4 regions of the Xylophilus rhododendri genome follow, and region 1 is predicted to be linked to each of the others. Evidence: predicted binding sites of a transcription regulator. Region 1 holds the regulator's gene; each other region holds the start of a gene.
The links. The regulator LexA, encoded in region 1, represses DNA repair genes until DNA is damaged. The targets are predictions, from matches to a motif close to ACTGTATNNNNATACAGT.

Region 1 (3,205 bases):
ACTGAGCAAGCTCAGCTGAAGGGCGATGCGGGCCTGGGCTGGCGTCAGCGCCGGCTTGCGGTCTCCCCGATCGAAGGGATCGGCGTCGCCCAGCGGGCAGCGGCTGCCGATGGAAACCTGCACTCCCGCGGCGCGGGCTTCGTCCAGCGCGTGTTCCATTTCCCGATGCAGCGTGGCGTTGCCGGTGCCGGCCACGACCAGGCCTTCGACACCGGCGGCCAGCAGCGCCCGCACCTCGCGCCCGGTGGCGCCTGCATGGCTGCTCAGCCAGGCCACCCACGGAAGCCGTCCGCCCTGCTCCAGGCGCGCCTGCAGCGCTTCCAGCGCCCCCGGGACATGGTCGGCGCCGGCCATCGGCCATCCACGCAGGATTTCCCAATCGCCCGCCCTGCCCCGTGCGAGGCAGCCTGCGTCGCCGGCTTCGAAGGCATCGATCCGCTTCGGATGGACCTTGCGCACTTCGCTGCCGGCAAGGACGCGGCCCGCGAACACCACCAGCACCCCTTGGGCGCCCGGCATGCAGGCCACAGCGATGGCATCGCGCAGATTGCCCGGGCCATCGGGCTCGGCATCACTCGCGGGCTTCATGGCGCCGGTCAGCACGACCGGCTTGCCGGCCTGCAGCACGGCGTGGAGGAAGAAGGCGGTTTCTTCCAGGGTGTCCGTGCCATGTGTCACCACCACCCCGTGCACCTCGGGCTGCGCCAGCCAGTGCTGCAGGCGCCGGGCCAGCGCCAGCCAGACCGCCTCGGCCATGTCCTTGCTGTCGATCTGCGCGACCTGCTCGGCCAGCAGTTCGCAGCCGGCAGGCAGTGCCAGGCCCTGCGTGAGCTGGCCGACCGGCACCTGTCCGGCCCGGTAGCCGTGCTGGGAGGCGCGATCCGCCATGCCCGCGATCGTGCCGCCTGTGCCCAATACCACCACTTTCATAGACAACCTTGCTGTAGCGCTTGCCAGCGAGCCGAAAACTGTTTAAAAATACAGGCACTGGATATCCAGACAGCCCACCCTCAGGAGAGGCCATGATCGATACACCCGTCCTGCCCGTCAAACTCACCGCGCGCCAGCAGCAGATCCTGGAACTGATCCAGAACGCCATCGCCCGCACCGGTGCGCCGCCGACCCGTGCCGAGATCGCCAACGAGCTCGGCTTCAAGTCGGCCAACGCGGCCGAAGAGCATTTGCAGGCGCTGGCACGCAAGGGCGCGATCGAACTGGTCAGCGGTACTTCGCGCGGCATCCGGCTGAAGCACGGGCAGATGCACCAGGCGGGCGCCGGTCGCGCCCATCAGCTGATGCTGGCGATTCCCGGCCTGGCGCAGCTGGCCTTGCCGCTGGTCGGCCGGGTGGCGGCCGGTTCGCCGATTCTCGCCCAGGAGCATGTGGACCAGACCTACCACGTCGAAGGCAGCCTGTTCCAGCACCGGCCCGATTACCTGCTGAAGGTGCGCGGCATGTCGATGCGCGACGCCGGCATCATGGATGGCGACCTGCTGGCGGTGCAGTCCACCCGCGAGGCACGCAATGGCCAGATCGTGGTGGCGCGGCTGGGCGAGGAGGTGACGGTCAAGCGTTTCCAGCGTACGCCCCACGGCATCGAGCTGCATGCCGAGAACCCCGACTACCCCACCATCATGGTGGCGCCGGACGAGCCCTTCGAGATCGAAGGCCTGGCTGTCGGGCTGATCCGCAACACCATGCTCATGTAGCCATTCGCCGCAGCGTCAGGTGGCGGGCGTTCGGCTGGGGCCTGGGTTCGACCAGGCCTGGCGGCAACCCTCGCGCTGCGGTTTCTCAACGTGAATCCTGCCTGGACCGATCGATGGATACGACGTCCTGTCACCAAGGAGTTTTCACATGGCATCCACCACCGCTTTCTCGCGCGGCCCGGCCGCTTCTTCCAACGTCAACGTCAACGGCAACGGCGGTTCCTGGCTGGCGCCACTGGCCGGCTGGGTGCAGCGCAGGGTGTTGCCGCGCAAGGCGCAGGCGCAGGCACATCCGGCCATGCAGGCCAAGCCGCATGCGGTGCCCATCGTGGTCACGCCCAGCCGGCCACGGCCGCCGCTGCGGGTGCTGCGGGTGGCCGACGGCGCCTCGCGCCAGGACGCGGGCCGCATGGTGATCTCGGGCCGGCTGGCCGATGTCTGCGCCGAACTCGATCGCCTGGCCGCATGGGAGTCCGCCCGTTCGGTGGAGCGGCGGCAGAAGATCAACTAAAGCTCAAGCAAAGCGCCGCCAACGGCCCCATGGCGGGGCCTCCTAACCTGCGCTCACGTTTTTGCTGGCGTGCCCGGCCCGATCTCGCACATCGGCAAGGCACAATCGCAAAGATGAACATCGTGATCCTCGACGACTATCAGGATGCCGTGCGCAAGCTGCCATGCGCCTCTCGTTTGGACCCCTACTCCGCCAAGGTCTTCACCAACACGGTCAAGGGCATCGGTCAGTTGTCGGTACGACTGAAGGACGCCGATGTCATCGTGCTGATCCGCGAGCGCACCCACATCAGCCGGCAACTGATCGAGAAGCTGCCCCGGCTCAAGCTGATTTCCCAGACCGGCAAGGCCGGCCCCCATATCGACATCGCGGCCTGCACCGAAAGGGGTGTGGCGATCGCGGAGGGCGTGGGTTCGCCGGTGGCGCCGGCCGAGCTGACCTGGGCCCTGATCATGGCGGCCATGCGGCGGCTGCCGCAGTACATCGCCAACCTGAAGCACGGCGCCTGGCAGCAGTCGGGGCTGCGCTCGGCCTCGATGCCGGCCAACTTCGGCGTGGGCGTGGTGCTGCGCGGCAAGACGCTGGGCATCTGGGGTTATGGCCGCATCGGGCAGCTGGTGGCGGCCTATGGCCGGGCCTTCGGCATGAATGTCCGCATATGGGGCCGGGAGGCCTCCCGGGCCAAGGCGCTGGAGGATGGCTTCCAGGTGGCATCGAGCCGGCAGGAGTTCTTCGAGCAGTGCGACATCGTCACCGTGCACCTGCGCCTGAACGAGGAGACACGCGGCATCGTGACGCTGGATGACCTGTCGCGCATGAAGCCGACCGCCCTCTTCGTCAACGCCTCGCGGGCCGAACTGGTCGAGCCAGATGCGCTGATCGCCGGCCTCAACCGCGGCCGGCCCGGCATGGGAGCGGTGGATGTTTTCGAGACCGAGCCACCGCTGCAGGGCCATGCCTTGCTGCGGCTGGAGAACTGCATCTG
Region 2 (3,205 bases), 2.6 Mb from region 1:
AACCGGAAGCGTGAGTAGCTACGAACGTGTACACCACGAGGATAGGAACATTGCATGGCAAGCCCTCCAAGGTGTTGTTGCAACTCGCATCCACCGCTGGTATGAAGTGCTTTAAACTACCCATGTCCGCCAAGACTAGGTGTTTACGTCATACCAGATGGATGCACCTCGATCAAGCCGCCTGCTCATAACAGGCGGCTTTGTTCGTTTTGCGTTACGTGACGCGTTAATTCCCTTCCCTCAAAAGTTTTGACAACAGCGTATTTTTGCTGTTGTTTTCGCCAATATTTAACGTCCAACCTGCACGCCGATCGGCATTGAACTCGCCTGAGCGAGACAACAAAACGCTGAGCATGCGAACTGGTTCGCTGCCTCCAATGCTGTACCCCTGGCTTTGAAGGTGTGCCAACAGATCTTCAGTCTTCATTGACCCTTTCGCCGAGACAATCGCTTTAGCAGCATCAATGACCTCTTTTCCAGGTGTCGCACGTCGAGCGCTAGCTTTCGGCAACGTTGTTAGGAACTTACGTTTCTGATCCGCCGACAAAAAAAACTGTGAGTCTGAAGTGCTCGCTCCAAAGAGGCGCGCGCCAGCCTTTAAAAATTCCAACAGTTCCAGCTTGCGTTGCGTCAGTTGCGCCAACTTGGCATCTATGTCTGCCAGTTCATCCCTCGCACGCTTGTAAAGGTCGTCTGCACTCATGGTGCAATGGTAGCGCAAAATTAACGAGCGCAACAGGGGCTCGCATTTTTTTGACCAGTTTTTTTGTTAATTAACAAGAACAGCAATTAACAAAACGGCTCTGGCGCAATCATTGGCTGGTTAGGCAAGCGCAAAGTGCAGTTGTTATGATTCGACCAATGGATAGAACTTTTGCCCTAGACTGCTTCCCGAAGCGACTCACCGGCAGATCAATCGGCGACTTGCCCCCGAAAATTTCTTTGAAGATTCAACAGGTTGCGACCGACTCTAGCAGTATTAGAGGTGGCCATGTTGCAATCCCCCTCGTAGTTCAGCGTGAGTTTTCAGCGAGAAATTGAACTGCGCGACTCACTTCCGCATCACTGGCGGTCTTAGGCGTAGACCAAAAAAACAACTGTTCCTGCGAATCTTGGGCGTCGGCCGGAATCTGCAGGTCACGTTGCCGGCACATCAGCTCTTGCGCAATCTGCATCACCGGCCGGGACTGCCGCTTCGTTTTCGTACGGTTGTTCGTCGGCTGCGGCTAGCGCCAGCGTGCCGGCGTTGAGCGCAGATGCGTAGTCTTCAAAGTCACAGTCTGCGTGACTGTGCGCCTCGAACCTTAGGGCCTCGTCGGTCGAAGCCAAAAGCACCCAGCGAAAGCTTCCTGAGTCGTCAGAGATTACCTGCAGGGCGTGGCGGTTCATGATTGCTCCAGGGTTTTTGCCACTGTGAGGCGTGGCGCGGGCTGACGCGTGACGTACCGCTACGGCGCAAAAGAACTGTATATTTAATCAGTCTTTCCACCCAGCCTGCCCCGCCATGCATTCTCGCGTCGCCCTCCTGCCGGAACGTCCAGTTCCTATCTCGCTGCTGCCGCTGATTCTGCCGCTGGCAGGCGACCGGGTGCAGGCCGGGTTTCCGTCGCCGGCCGAAGACTTCAACTGCAAACGCATCGACCTCACCGAGCAGCTGGTGCAACACCCGCAGGCTACGTTCCTGCTGCGCGTGCGTGGAGACTCGATGCGGGAGGCTGGTATCTTCGACGGTGACGTGCTGGTAGTGGACCGCGCAATCCGCGCCGCGCATGGCCATGTCGTGGTGGCCGTCCTCGACGGCGGTGATTTCACTGTGAAATACCTGCACAAGCGCGCCGAGCGCATCCGGTTGGTCGCAGCCAACCCTACTTATCCGGACATCGTCCCACGCGATGGCCAGGTTCTGGAGATCTGGGGCGTGGTCACGGCCAGCATCAAGCAGTTCAAGGCATGAGCGCGCCGCTGTTTGCCCTGGTCGACGGCAATAACTTCTACGTGTCCTGCGAGCGGGTGTTCCGGCCCAGCCTGGCCGGCCGGCCGGTGATCGTGCTGTCCAACAACGACGGCTGCGCCATCGCCCGCAGCAACGAGGCCAAAGCGCTCGGCATCCAGATGGGCACGCCATGGTTCGAGATCCGCGACAAGCTGCCCGAGGGCACGGTGGTGGCCTTGTCCGCCAATTTCGGGCTGTACGGCGACATGTCCAACCGCATGATGTCGATCGCCGCCGGCCTGGGGCCGGAGCAGGAGATCTACAGCATCGACGAGAGCTTCATCGACCTGGCCGGCGTGCGGGATGTGACGCGCCGGGCGGTCCGGGTGCGATCGCGCATCCATGAGTGGATCGGCATCCCCTGCGGCATCGGCATCGGCCAGACCAAGACCCTGGCCAAGCTCGCGAACCACGTGGCCAAGACGGCCGAGCGCAAGCCGGGCAGCTACTGCGAGGACCTGGCCCAGGTCGCCAACCTGGCGGCGCTGCCGGCGTCGGACCTCGACACCGTCCTGCAGGCCACCGAGCTGGGCGAGATCTGGGGCATCGGCCGGCGCATCGGCGCCCAGCTGCAGGCGGCCGGCCTGGTGACGGCGCTGGACGTGGTGCGCCTCGATGCCGCCATGGTCCGGGCGCGCTGGGGTGTCGTGCTCGAGCGCACTGTGCGCGAGCTGCAGGGCATGCCCTGCATCGATCTGGAGGGCCAGCCGCCGGCCAAGAAGGAGATCGCCAGCACGCGCAGTTTCGGACGGCCGGTGACGCAGCTGGAGGACCTGGTCGAGGCCGTCACCGAGTTCGCCCAGCGCGCCGCCGAAAAGCTGCGCCGCCAGAGCAGCGTGGCCGGCCAGGTCGCCGTGTTCGTGCACACCAGCCCGCATCGCAAGGAGCTGCCGCAGTACAGCCGGGCCACGGTGGTGCCGCTGCGCAAGCCCACGGCCGATACCGGCCTGCTCGTCCAGGCCGCGGTGCGCGGCATGCAGGCGATTTACCGGCCGGGCTTCCACATGGCCAAGGCGGGTGTGCATCTGCTGGACCTGCAGGACGGCTCCGTGGAGCAGGGCGAACTGGCCTTGGACGGCGGGGTGGAAGACCGCGGCTCGCTGATGCAGGCGGTGGACCAGCTCAACGAGCGCTACGGCCGCGGAACTGTGGCGATGGCCAGCGCGGGGGTGGAAGGTGCGCGGCGCAACTGGATAATGAAACAGGAGCGCA
Region 3 (3,205 bases), 860 kb from region 1:
TGGCGGCGCGCAGGCTGTCCTGCGTGACGGCGGCGATGTCCTGGCCATCGACCAGGATGCGCCCGCCGTCGAGTTCGTAGAAGCGCAGCAGCAGGTTGACCAGCGTGGACTTGCCCGAACCGGAGCGGCCCACCAGCCCGATCTTCTCGCCGGGCCGCACCACCAGGTCCAGCCCGTCGACGATGGGCCGTCCCGCCGTGGCGGCGGCCTGGCCGGCGGCGGCCGTCACCGGGTAGGCGAAGCGGATGTTCTCGAAGCGCACCTCGCCGCGCGGCACCGCCAGTGCCGGGGCGGCGGGGCGGTCCAGCACCGCGTGCGGCGCCGACAGCGTCCTGATGCCGTCCTGCACCGTGCCCACGTTCTCGAACAGTGCGCTCAGCTGCCACATGATCCAGTGCGCCAGGCTGTTCAGGCGCAGCGCCATGGCGGTGGCCGCGGCGATCGCGCCCAGGCCCACCTGGCCGCGGCTCCACAGCCATAGGGAGCAGCCGGCCACGCCCAGCAGCAACAGCATCGACAGCGTGTGGTTGATCGTCTCGAAGGAGCTCACCAGCCGCATCTGCCGAAAGCCGGTGCCCTGGAACTCGCGCATCGCCTCGCGGGCGAAGAAGGCCTCGCGCTGCGAATGCGAGAACAGCTTGACGGTGGCGATGTTGGTGTAGGCGTCGCTCACCCGGCCGGTCATCAGGGAGCGCGCATCGGCCTGCTCGCGGCCGACCCGGGAGACACGCGGCACGAAGTGGAAGCAGGCGCAGCCGTAGGCCAGCGCCCAGATCAGGAAGGGCCAGACCAGGCGCGTGTCGAAAGCCGCGGCGAACACCAGGATGGTGATGAAGTTGGTGAACATGCCGACCACCACTTCGGCCATGGTGAAGATCAGGTCGCGCGCGCCCAGCGCCGTCTGCATCATGCGGGCGGTGATGCGGCCGGAGAACTCGTCCTGGTAGAAGGACATGCTCTGGCCCAGCAGCAGGCGGTGGAAGTTCCAGCGCAGGCGCATCGGGAAATTGATGGCCAGCACCTGGTGCTGCACCGTCGTCTGCAGCCAGACGAAGGCGATGCTGGCCAGCACCACGGCCGCGATCAGGCTCAGCAGCCCGCCGTGTTCCTGCCAGAGCAGGGCCGGCTGCACATGGCCGAACAGGTCGACCACCCGGCCGAGCGAGGCGACGAGCAGGGCGTCGAATGCGCCGATGGCGGCAGTCAGCAGCGTCAGCAGCACGATCCAGCCGCGCGAGCCCTCGGTGCAGCGCCACAGGAAGGCGGCGAAGCGGGCGGGCGGCAGGCCGGCGGACTGGGGTGGAAAGGCCTCGACCCTCGATTCGAAGAAGGCGAAGGCGCCGCGGCGCGGCGGCGATGGGGGGAGAAAATCTTCGGACAAACCTGAGCCTTGTTGATGGCGTGCGCACACTTTAAACGCTGCAGCCTTGGCCTGGATTTTCCCGCAGCTGGAAAACGCCCGGGTAAAAAAGGGCTCAAGCCCTGGCGTGGATTGGAATACTGTATAAAAATACAGTCATGCCATCGCTTGCCATCAACTCACGTGATTCCGGTCCGTCCCTGCTGTCGCAGGTATGGCTGGCCGAATCGCTGGCCGCGGGAGAAGGGGCGATCGCGGCCAGCGGCTTCGCGGCGCTGGACGCCGAACTGCCCGGCGGCGGCTGGCCGGTCGGCTCGATGACCGAAGTGTTGCATGCCGGCACCGAGAGTTTCGCCTGGCCGCTGCTGCTGCCGGCCCTGGCGCAGGCGGTGTCGGCGCGGGGGCGGCCGGTGGCGCTGATCGGGGCGCCGCATGAACCCTTCGGCCCGGCGCTGGCGGCGCAGGGCCTACCTCCGGAGGCGCTGCTGTGGGTGCGCTGCGATGCGCCCGCCGCCCGGCTCTGGGCCTGCGAGCAGGCCCTGCGCTGCGCCGAGGTGTCGGCCGTGCTGGCCTGGCTGCCTCAGGCGCGGGTGGGCGAGTTGCGCCGGCTGCAGCTGGCGGCGCAGCAGTTCGATGCGCTTTTCTGGGTGTTCCGGCCGCAGGCGCAGGCGGCCCAGGCATCGCCGGCGCGGCTGCGGCTGCTGGTCGAGGCCGCGCAAGATGAGGAGGAGGGCGGGCACAGCCTGCAGGTGCATCTGCTCAAGCGGCGCGGGCCGCCGCTGGTCCGGCCGGTGCCGCTGATGGCGCGGCCGGCCCGGCTGAATGCGGTGTTGGCCGCCAGCCAGCGCCGGCGGGCGCAGCGCCAGCCGGTGGAGGTTTCTGCCGGCCGGCCGGCGGCCGCCACCGTGGTGCGGCTGGCTTCCGTGGCCCGTCTGCCGGAGATCGCGCATGCGCTGGATCGCCCTTTTCTGGCGGCTTGAGGCTGCGCCGGGCCAGCCCGGCGAGCCGGGCAAGGAACCGGCCGCGCTGCCCGAGCCGGAAGCCCTGGGCTGGTGGGCGCTGCAGTTCTCGCCGCGCGTGGCCTGGCTGGACGAGGCGCTGCTGATCGAGGTCTCCGCCTGCGAGCGGCTTTTCGGCGGCCCGCGCGCCCTGCGGGCCGAGCTGCAATCGCGCAATCCGGCGCCCGAAGCCCGGTTGTTCACCGCCTGGGGCGACAGCAGCCTGTGCGCGCTGGCCCGGCTGCGCCTGATCCTGCTGGACGAGCGCCCGCCGGCCGACATCCCCGCCGCCCTGCCGCTGTTCACCCTGAGCGCGGCGCGCGAGCACCTGGAGATGCTCGAACGCCTGGGCTGCCTCTGCTGGGGCGATGTGGCGCAGCTGCCGCGCGCCGGCCTGGCGCGGCGTTTCGGCCCGGCCCTGCGCGATGCGCTGGACATCGCCTGGGGCCAGCGGCCGGACCTGCACCGCTGGCTGGAGTTGCCCGAGCAGTTCGACCAGAAGCTCGAACTGCCGGCGCTGGCCGAACGGGCGCCGGAGCTGATGTGGTCGGCCGCCCGGCTGCTGCGCTCGCTGCAGTTCTGGCTGCGCGGCCGCCAGCTCGGCGTGCTGGCGCTGGAACTGCAATGGACGCTGGACCTGAAACGCATCGACGGCATCGACCTGCCCTCCCACGAACGACTGCTGCTGCGCACGGCCGAGCCGATGCAGGACATGGCCCATTTGCAGCGCCTGCTGAGCGAACGCCTGGCCCAGCAGAAGATGGCGGCGCCCGCCAACGGCCTGCGCCTGCGCTCGCTGGAGACGGCGCCCTGGGGCGGATCGAGCACCAGCTTCCTGCCGGAGGAC
Region 4 (3,205 bases), 2.1 Mb from region 1:
ATTGCAGCCGCGCCACCGCCTCGGACACGGCTTCGGCCGCCACCCCGCGCTGCTGCAGTTCCTGGCGGATGCGGGCGCCGCCCATGCGGCCCGCGCGCCGGTTCAGCACCGAATCGACATAACGCGCATCGCTCAGGAAATCCTTCTCGGCCAGCTCGTCGAGCACCGCGTCGAGCTGGCCCGGCTCCTCCTCGAAGGATGCGAGCTTGCGGCGCAGTTCGGCGCGGGAATGCTCCCGGCCCGAGAGATAACGCAGCGCCCGGCCCTTGAGCGAGATCTTGCCGAAGGCCACGGGCGCTGGATCAGGCGGCGGCGGTCGCCGCTTCGGTTTCCGGCGCGGCGTTCAGCTCGGCCACGCCCAGGCTGGCACGCACCTTGTTCTCGATCTCGCGCGCCAGGGCCTTGTTCTCGCGCAGGAACTCGCGGGTGTTGTCGCGGCCCTGGCCGATCTTCTCGCCCTGGTAGGCGTACCAGGCGCCGGACTTCTCGATCACCTTGGCTTCCACGCCCTTGTCGATGATCTCGCCCTCGCGGCTGATGCCTTCGCCGAAGAGGATGTCGAACTCGGCCGTCTTGAAGGGCGCGGCCACCTTGTTCTTGACCACCTTGACCTTGGTCTCGTTGCCGATGACTTCCTCGCCCTTCTTGATGCTGCCGATGCGGCGGATGTCCAGGCGCACCGAGGCGTAGAACTTCAGCGCATTGCCGCCGGTGGTGGTTTCGGGCGAGCCGAACATCACGCCGATCTTCATGCGGATCTGGTTGATGAAGATGACCATGCAGTTGGTCTTCTTGATGGTGGCGGTGAGCTTGCGCAGGGCCTGGCTCATCAGGCGGGCCTGCAGGCCGGGCAGGGAGTCGCCCATCTCGCCCTCGATTTCGGCCTTGGGGGTGAGAGCCGCCACCGAGTCGACCACGATCAGGTCGACCGCACCGGAGCGCACCAGGCTGTCGACGATCTCGAGCGCCTGCTCGCCGGTGTCGGGCTGGGAGATCAGCAGGTCCTGCAGGTTCACGCCGAGCTTCTGGGCGTACTGGGTGTCGAGTGCGTGTTCGGCATCGACGAAGGCGCAGGTGCCGGCCTGGCGCTGCATTTCGGCGATGACCTGCAGGGTGAGTGTGGTCTTGCCCGAGGATTCCGGGCCGTAGATCTCGATCACCCGGCCGCGCGGCAGGCCGCCGACGCCCAGCGCCACGTCCAGGCCCAGGGAACCGGTGGAGACGACCTGGATGTCCTCGATCTTCTCGCCTTCGCCCAGCCGCATGATGGTGCCCTTGCCGAACTGCTTTTCGATCTGGGCGAGGGCGGCTTGCAGGGCCTTGGCCTTTTCGGCGGTGGCGGCGGCGTTGGCGGCAGCGGTTTTGGCGTCCATGGAATTTCTCCGGTCAATCAAGGGCTTGCGTTGGGTTTATCCAGCTGTTTGCTTGCACAGGCTGGATGCTTGACCAGTATTCTAGGGGTCGATCAAACGACTGCAAGGCGTATTTTGGTACGTTTGCCTGACGAATCAGACCGACGGTTCCCGCAAGGTTTCCCGCACCAGCGCACGCACGAAGGCCGGGTTCAAGGCCTGGAGGCCGAACTGGAAACGGTAGAAGACGGTGCCGTAGATCTGGTCGTAGAGCGCCTCGGCCGGGCGGTCGCCGCGGATGCCGCCTTCGCGCTGGCCGCGCCGGATCACCGCCAGGCCCAGCCGGCGGCGGATGCTGAGGTAGCGCTCGACGAAAAGCGCCGAGCTGCCGGTCTCGGCCATGCATTCGGCCAGCACCGCCAGCTGCACCCGGCCGAGGTCGCCCTGCAGGGCGGCGAGGTAGCGCAGCGCGTGGGCCTCGATGGCCTCGGCGGGCGGGTCGGTGCGCGACAGGGGCAGCACGGCGGTGGCCTGCTGCAGGAAGGCGTCGATCAGCAGGGCCAGGCGGCTGTCCCACCATTTGTAGACCGTCATCTTGGAGACACCCGACTCGGCCGCGATCGCCTGCATGGTGGCGCCGCGCAGGCCCTGGGTGGCGCACAGGCGCCAGGCGGCTTCGAGCACGGCGGCGGTGGCGGCTTCGGAGCGCGGCCTGCCGGGGCGCCGCGGGGGAATGGAATCGCTCATGGCGGCAACTGTATCGGTGTCGGTGGCACGCATGTTGCGTGATGGATGGTACTTTCTATACCATCCGTACAGATATTGTCCCGCAACGCCCCATGCAGGTGAAAACCATCCGATGAGCACACCTCCCACCGAGCGCGACTACGCGATCTTCCAGGCCGGCAACGTGGTCCTGCAGTCGGGCCGCACCTTCCGCAACATGGCGCTGGCCTACAAGACCTTCGGCACGCTCAATGCCGAGAAGTCCAACGTCATCGTCTATCCCACCTCGTATGCGGCGCAGCACTACGACACGCAGTTCATGGTGCGCGAGGGCGGCGCGCTGGACCCGTCGAAATACTTCATCGTGATCTGCAACCTGTTCGGCAACGGGCTGTCGAGTTCGCCCTCGAACACCCCCTGGCCGGACGTGGGCACGCGCTATCCGGACGTGAGCTATTTCGACGCGGTGCAGGTGCAGAAACGCATGCTCTCGGAGCTGTGGGGCATCGAGCGGGTGGCCCTGGTCTACGGCTGGTCCATGGGCGGCATGCAGGCCTACCACTGGGGCGCGATGTACCCCGACGCGGTGGAGCGCATCGCGGTGGTCTGCGGCTCCGCCCGCTGCGCGCCGCACAACCATGTCTTCATCGAAGGGGCCAGGCATGCATTGATGGCCGATGCGGCTTACCAGGACGGCGTCTTCACCCAGCGCCCCGTGCGCGGCTTGCGTGCCATGGGCCGGGTGTACGCCGGCTGGGCGCTGTCGCAGACCTTCTACCGCCAGGAGCTGTGGCGCCAGCTGGGCGCCTCCTCGCTGGAGGACTATCTTGTCAGCGCCTGGGAGGTGAGCTTCGCCCGGCGCGACCCGGCCGACCTGCTGGCCCAGTTCTGGACCTGGCAGCACGGCGACATCAGCGCCAATCCGCTCTATGGCGGCGACCTGCCCAAGGCGCTGGCCAGCATCCGCGCCCGCACCCTGCTGATGCCGGGCGACCACGACCTGTACTTCCAGGTGGACGACCACGCCTTCGAGATGCAGCACCTGCGCAATGCGGTGCTGCGGCCCATCCCCTCGATCTGGGGCCACCGCGCGGGCAATCCGGCCAACCAGCCGGAGGACCGGGCCT

Region 2: a site for LexA is predicted at 1,464-1,481, ahead of GT347_RS16165 (LexA family protein). Genes of this name have one in related genera too.
Region 3: a site for LexA is predicted at 1,500-1,517, ahead of imuA (translesion DNA synthesis-associated protein ImuA). Genes of this name have one in related genera too.
Region 4: a site for LexA is predicted at 1,417-1,434, ahead of recA (recombinase RecA). Genes of this name have one in related genera too.

What each region holds. Positions count from the first base shown of each region.
Region 1 covers NZ_CP047650.1:921,133-924,337, forward strand. Annotated here, with positions in the region: gene GT347_RS04280 (asparaginase) at 1-888, opposite strand, end outside; gene adk (adenylate kinase) at 1-5, shown strand, start outside; gene lexA (transcriptional repressor LexA) at 1,023-1,709, shown strand; gene GT347_RS04290 (hypothetical protein) at 1,858-2,220, shown strand; gene GT347_RS04295 (D-2-hydroxyacid dehydrogenase family protein) at 2,334-3,205, shown strand, end outside.
Region 2 covers NZ_CP047650.1:3,489,807-3,493,011, reverse strand. Annotated here, with positions in the region: gene GT347_RS16175 (hypothetical protein) at 227-703, opposite strand; gene GT347_RS16170 (hypothetical protein) at 1,138-1,389, opposite strand; gene GT347_RS16165 (LexA family protein) at 1,505-1,954, shown strand; gene GT347_RS16160 (Y-family DNA polymerase) at 1,963-3,205, shown strand, end outside.
Region 3 covers NZ_CP047650.1:57,742-60,946, reverse strand. Annotated here, with positions in the region: gene GT347_RS00300 (ABC transporter ATP-binding protein) at 1-1,381, opposite strand, end outside; gene imuA (translesion DNA synthesis-associated protein ImuA) at 1,519-2,340, shown strand; gene GT347_RS00290 (DNA polymerase Y subunit UmuC family protein) at 2,309-3,205, shown strand, end outside.
Region 4 covers NZ_CP047650.1:2,994,236-2,997,440, reverse strand. Annotated here, with positions in the region: gene recX (recombination regulator RecX) at 1-292, opposite strand, end outside; gene recA (recombinase RecA) at 303-1,373, opposite strand; gene GT347_RS13730 (TetR/AcrR family transcriptional regulator) at 1,509-2,099, opposite strand; gene GT347_RS13725 (alpha/beta fold hydrolase) at 2,212-3,205, shown strand, end outside.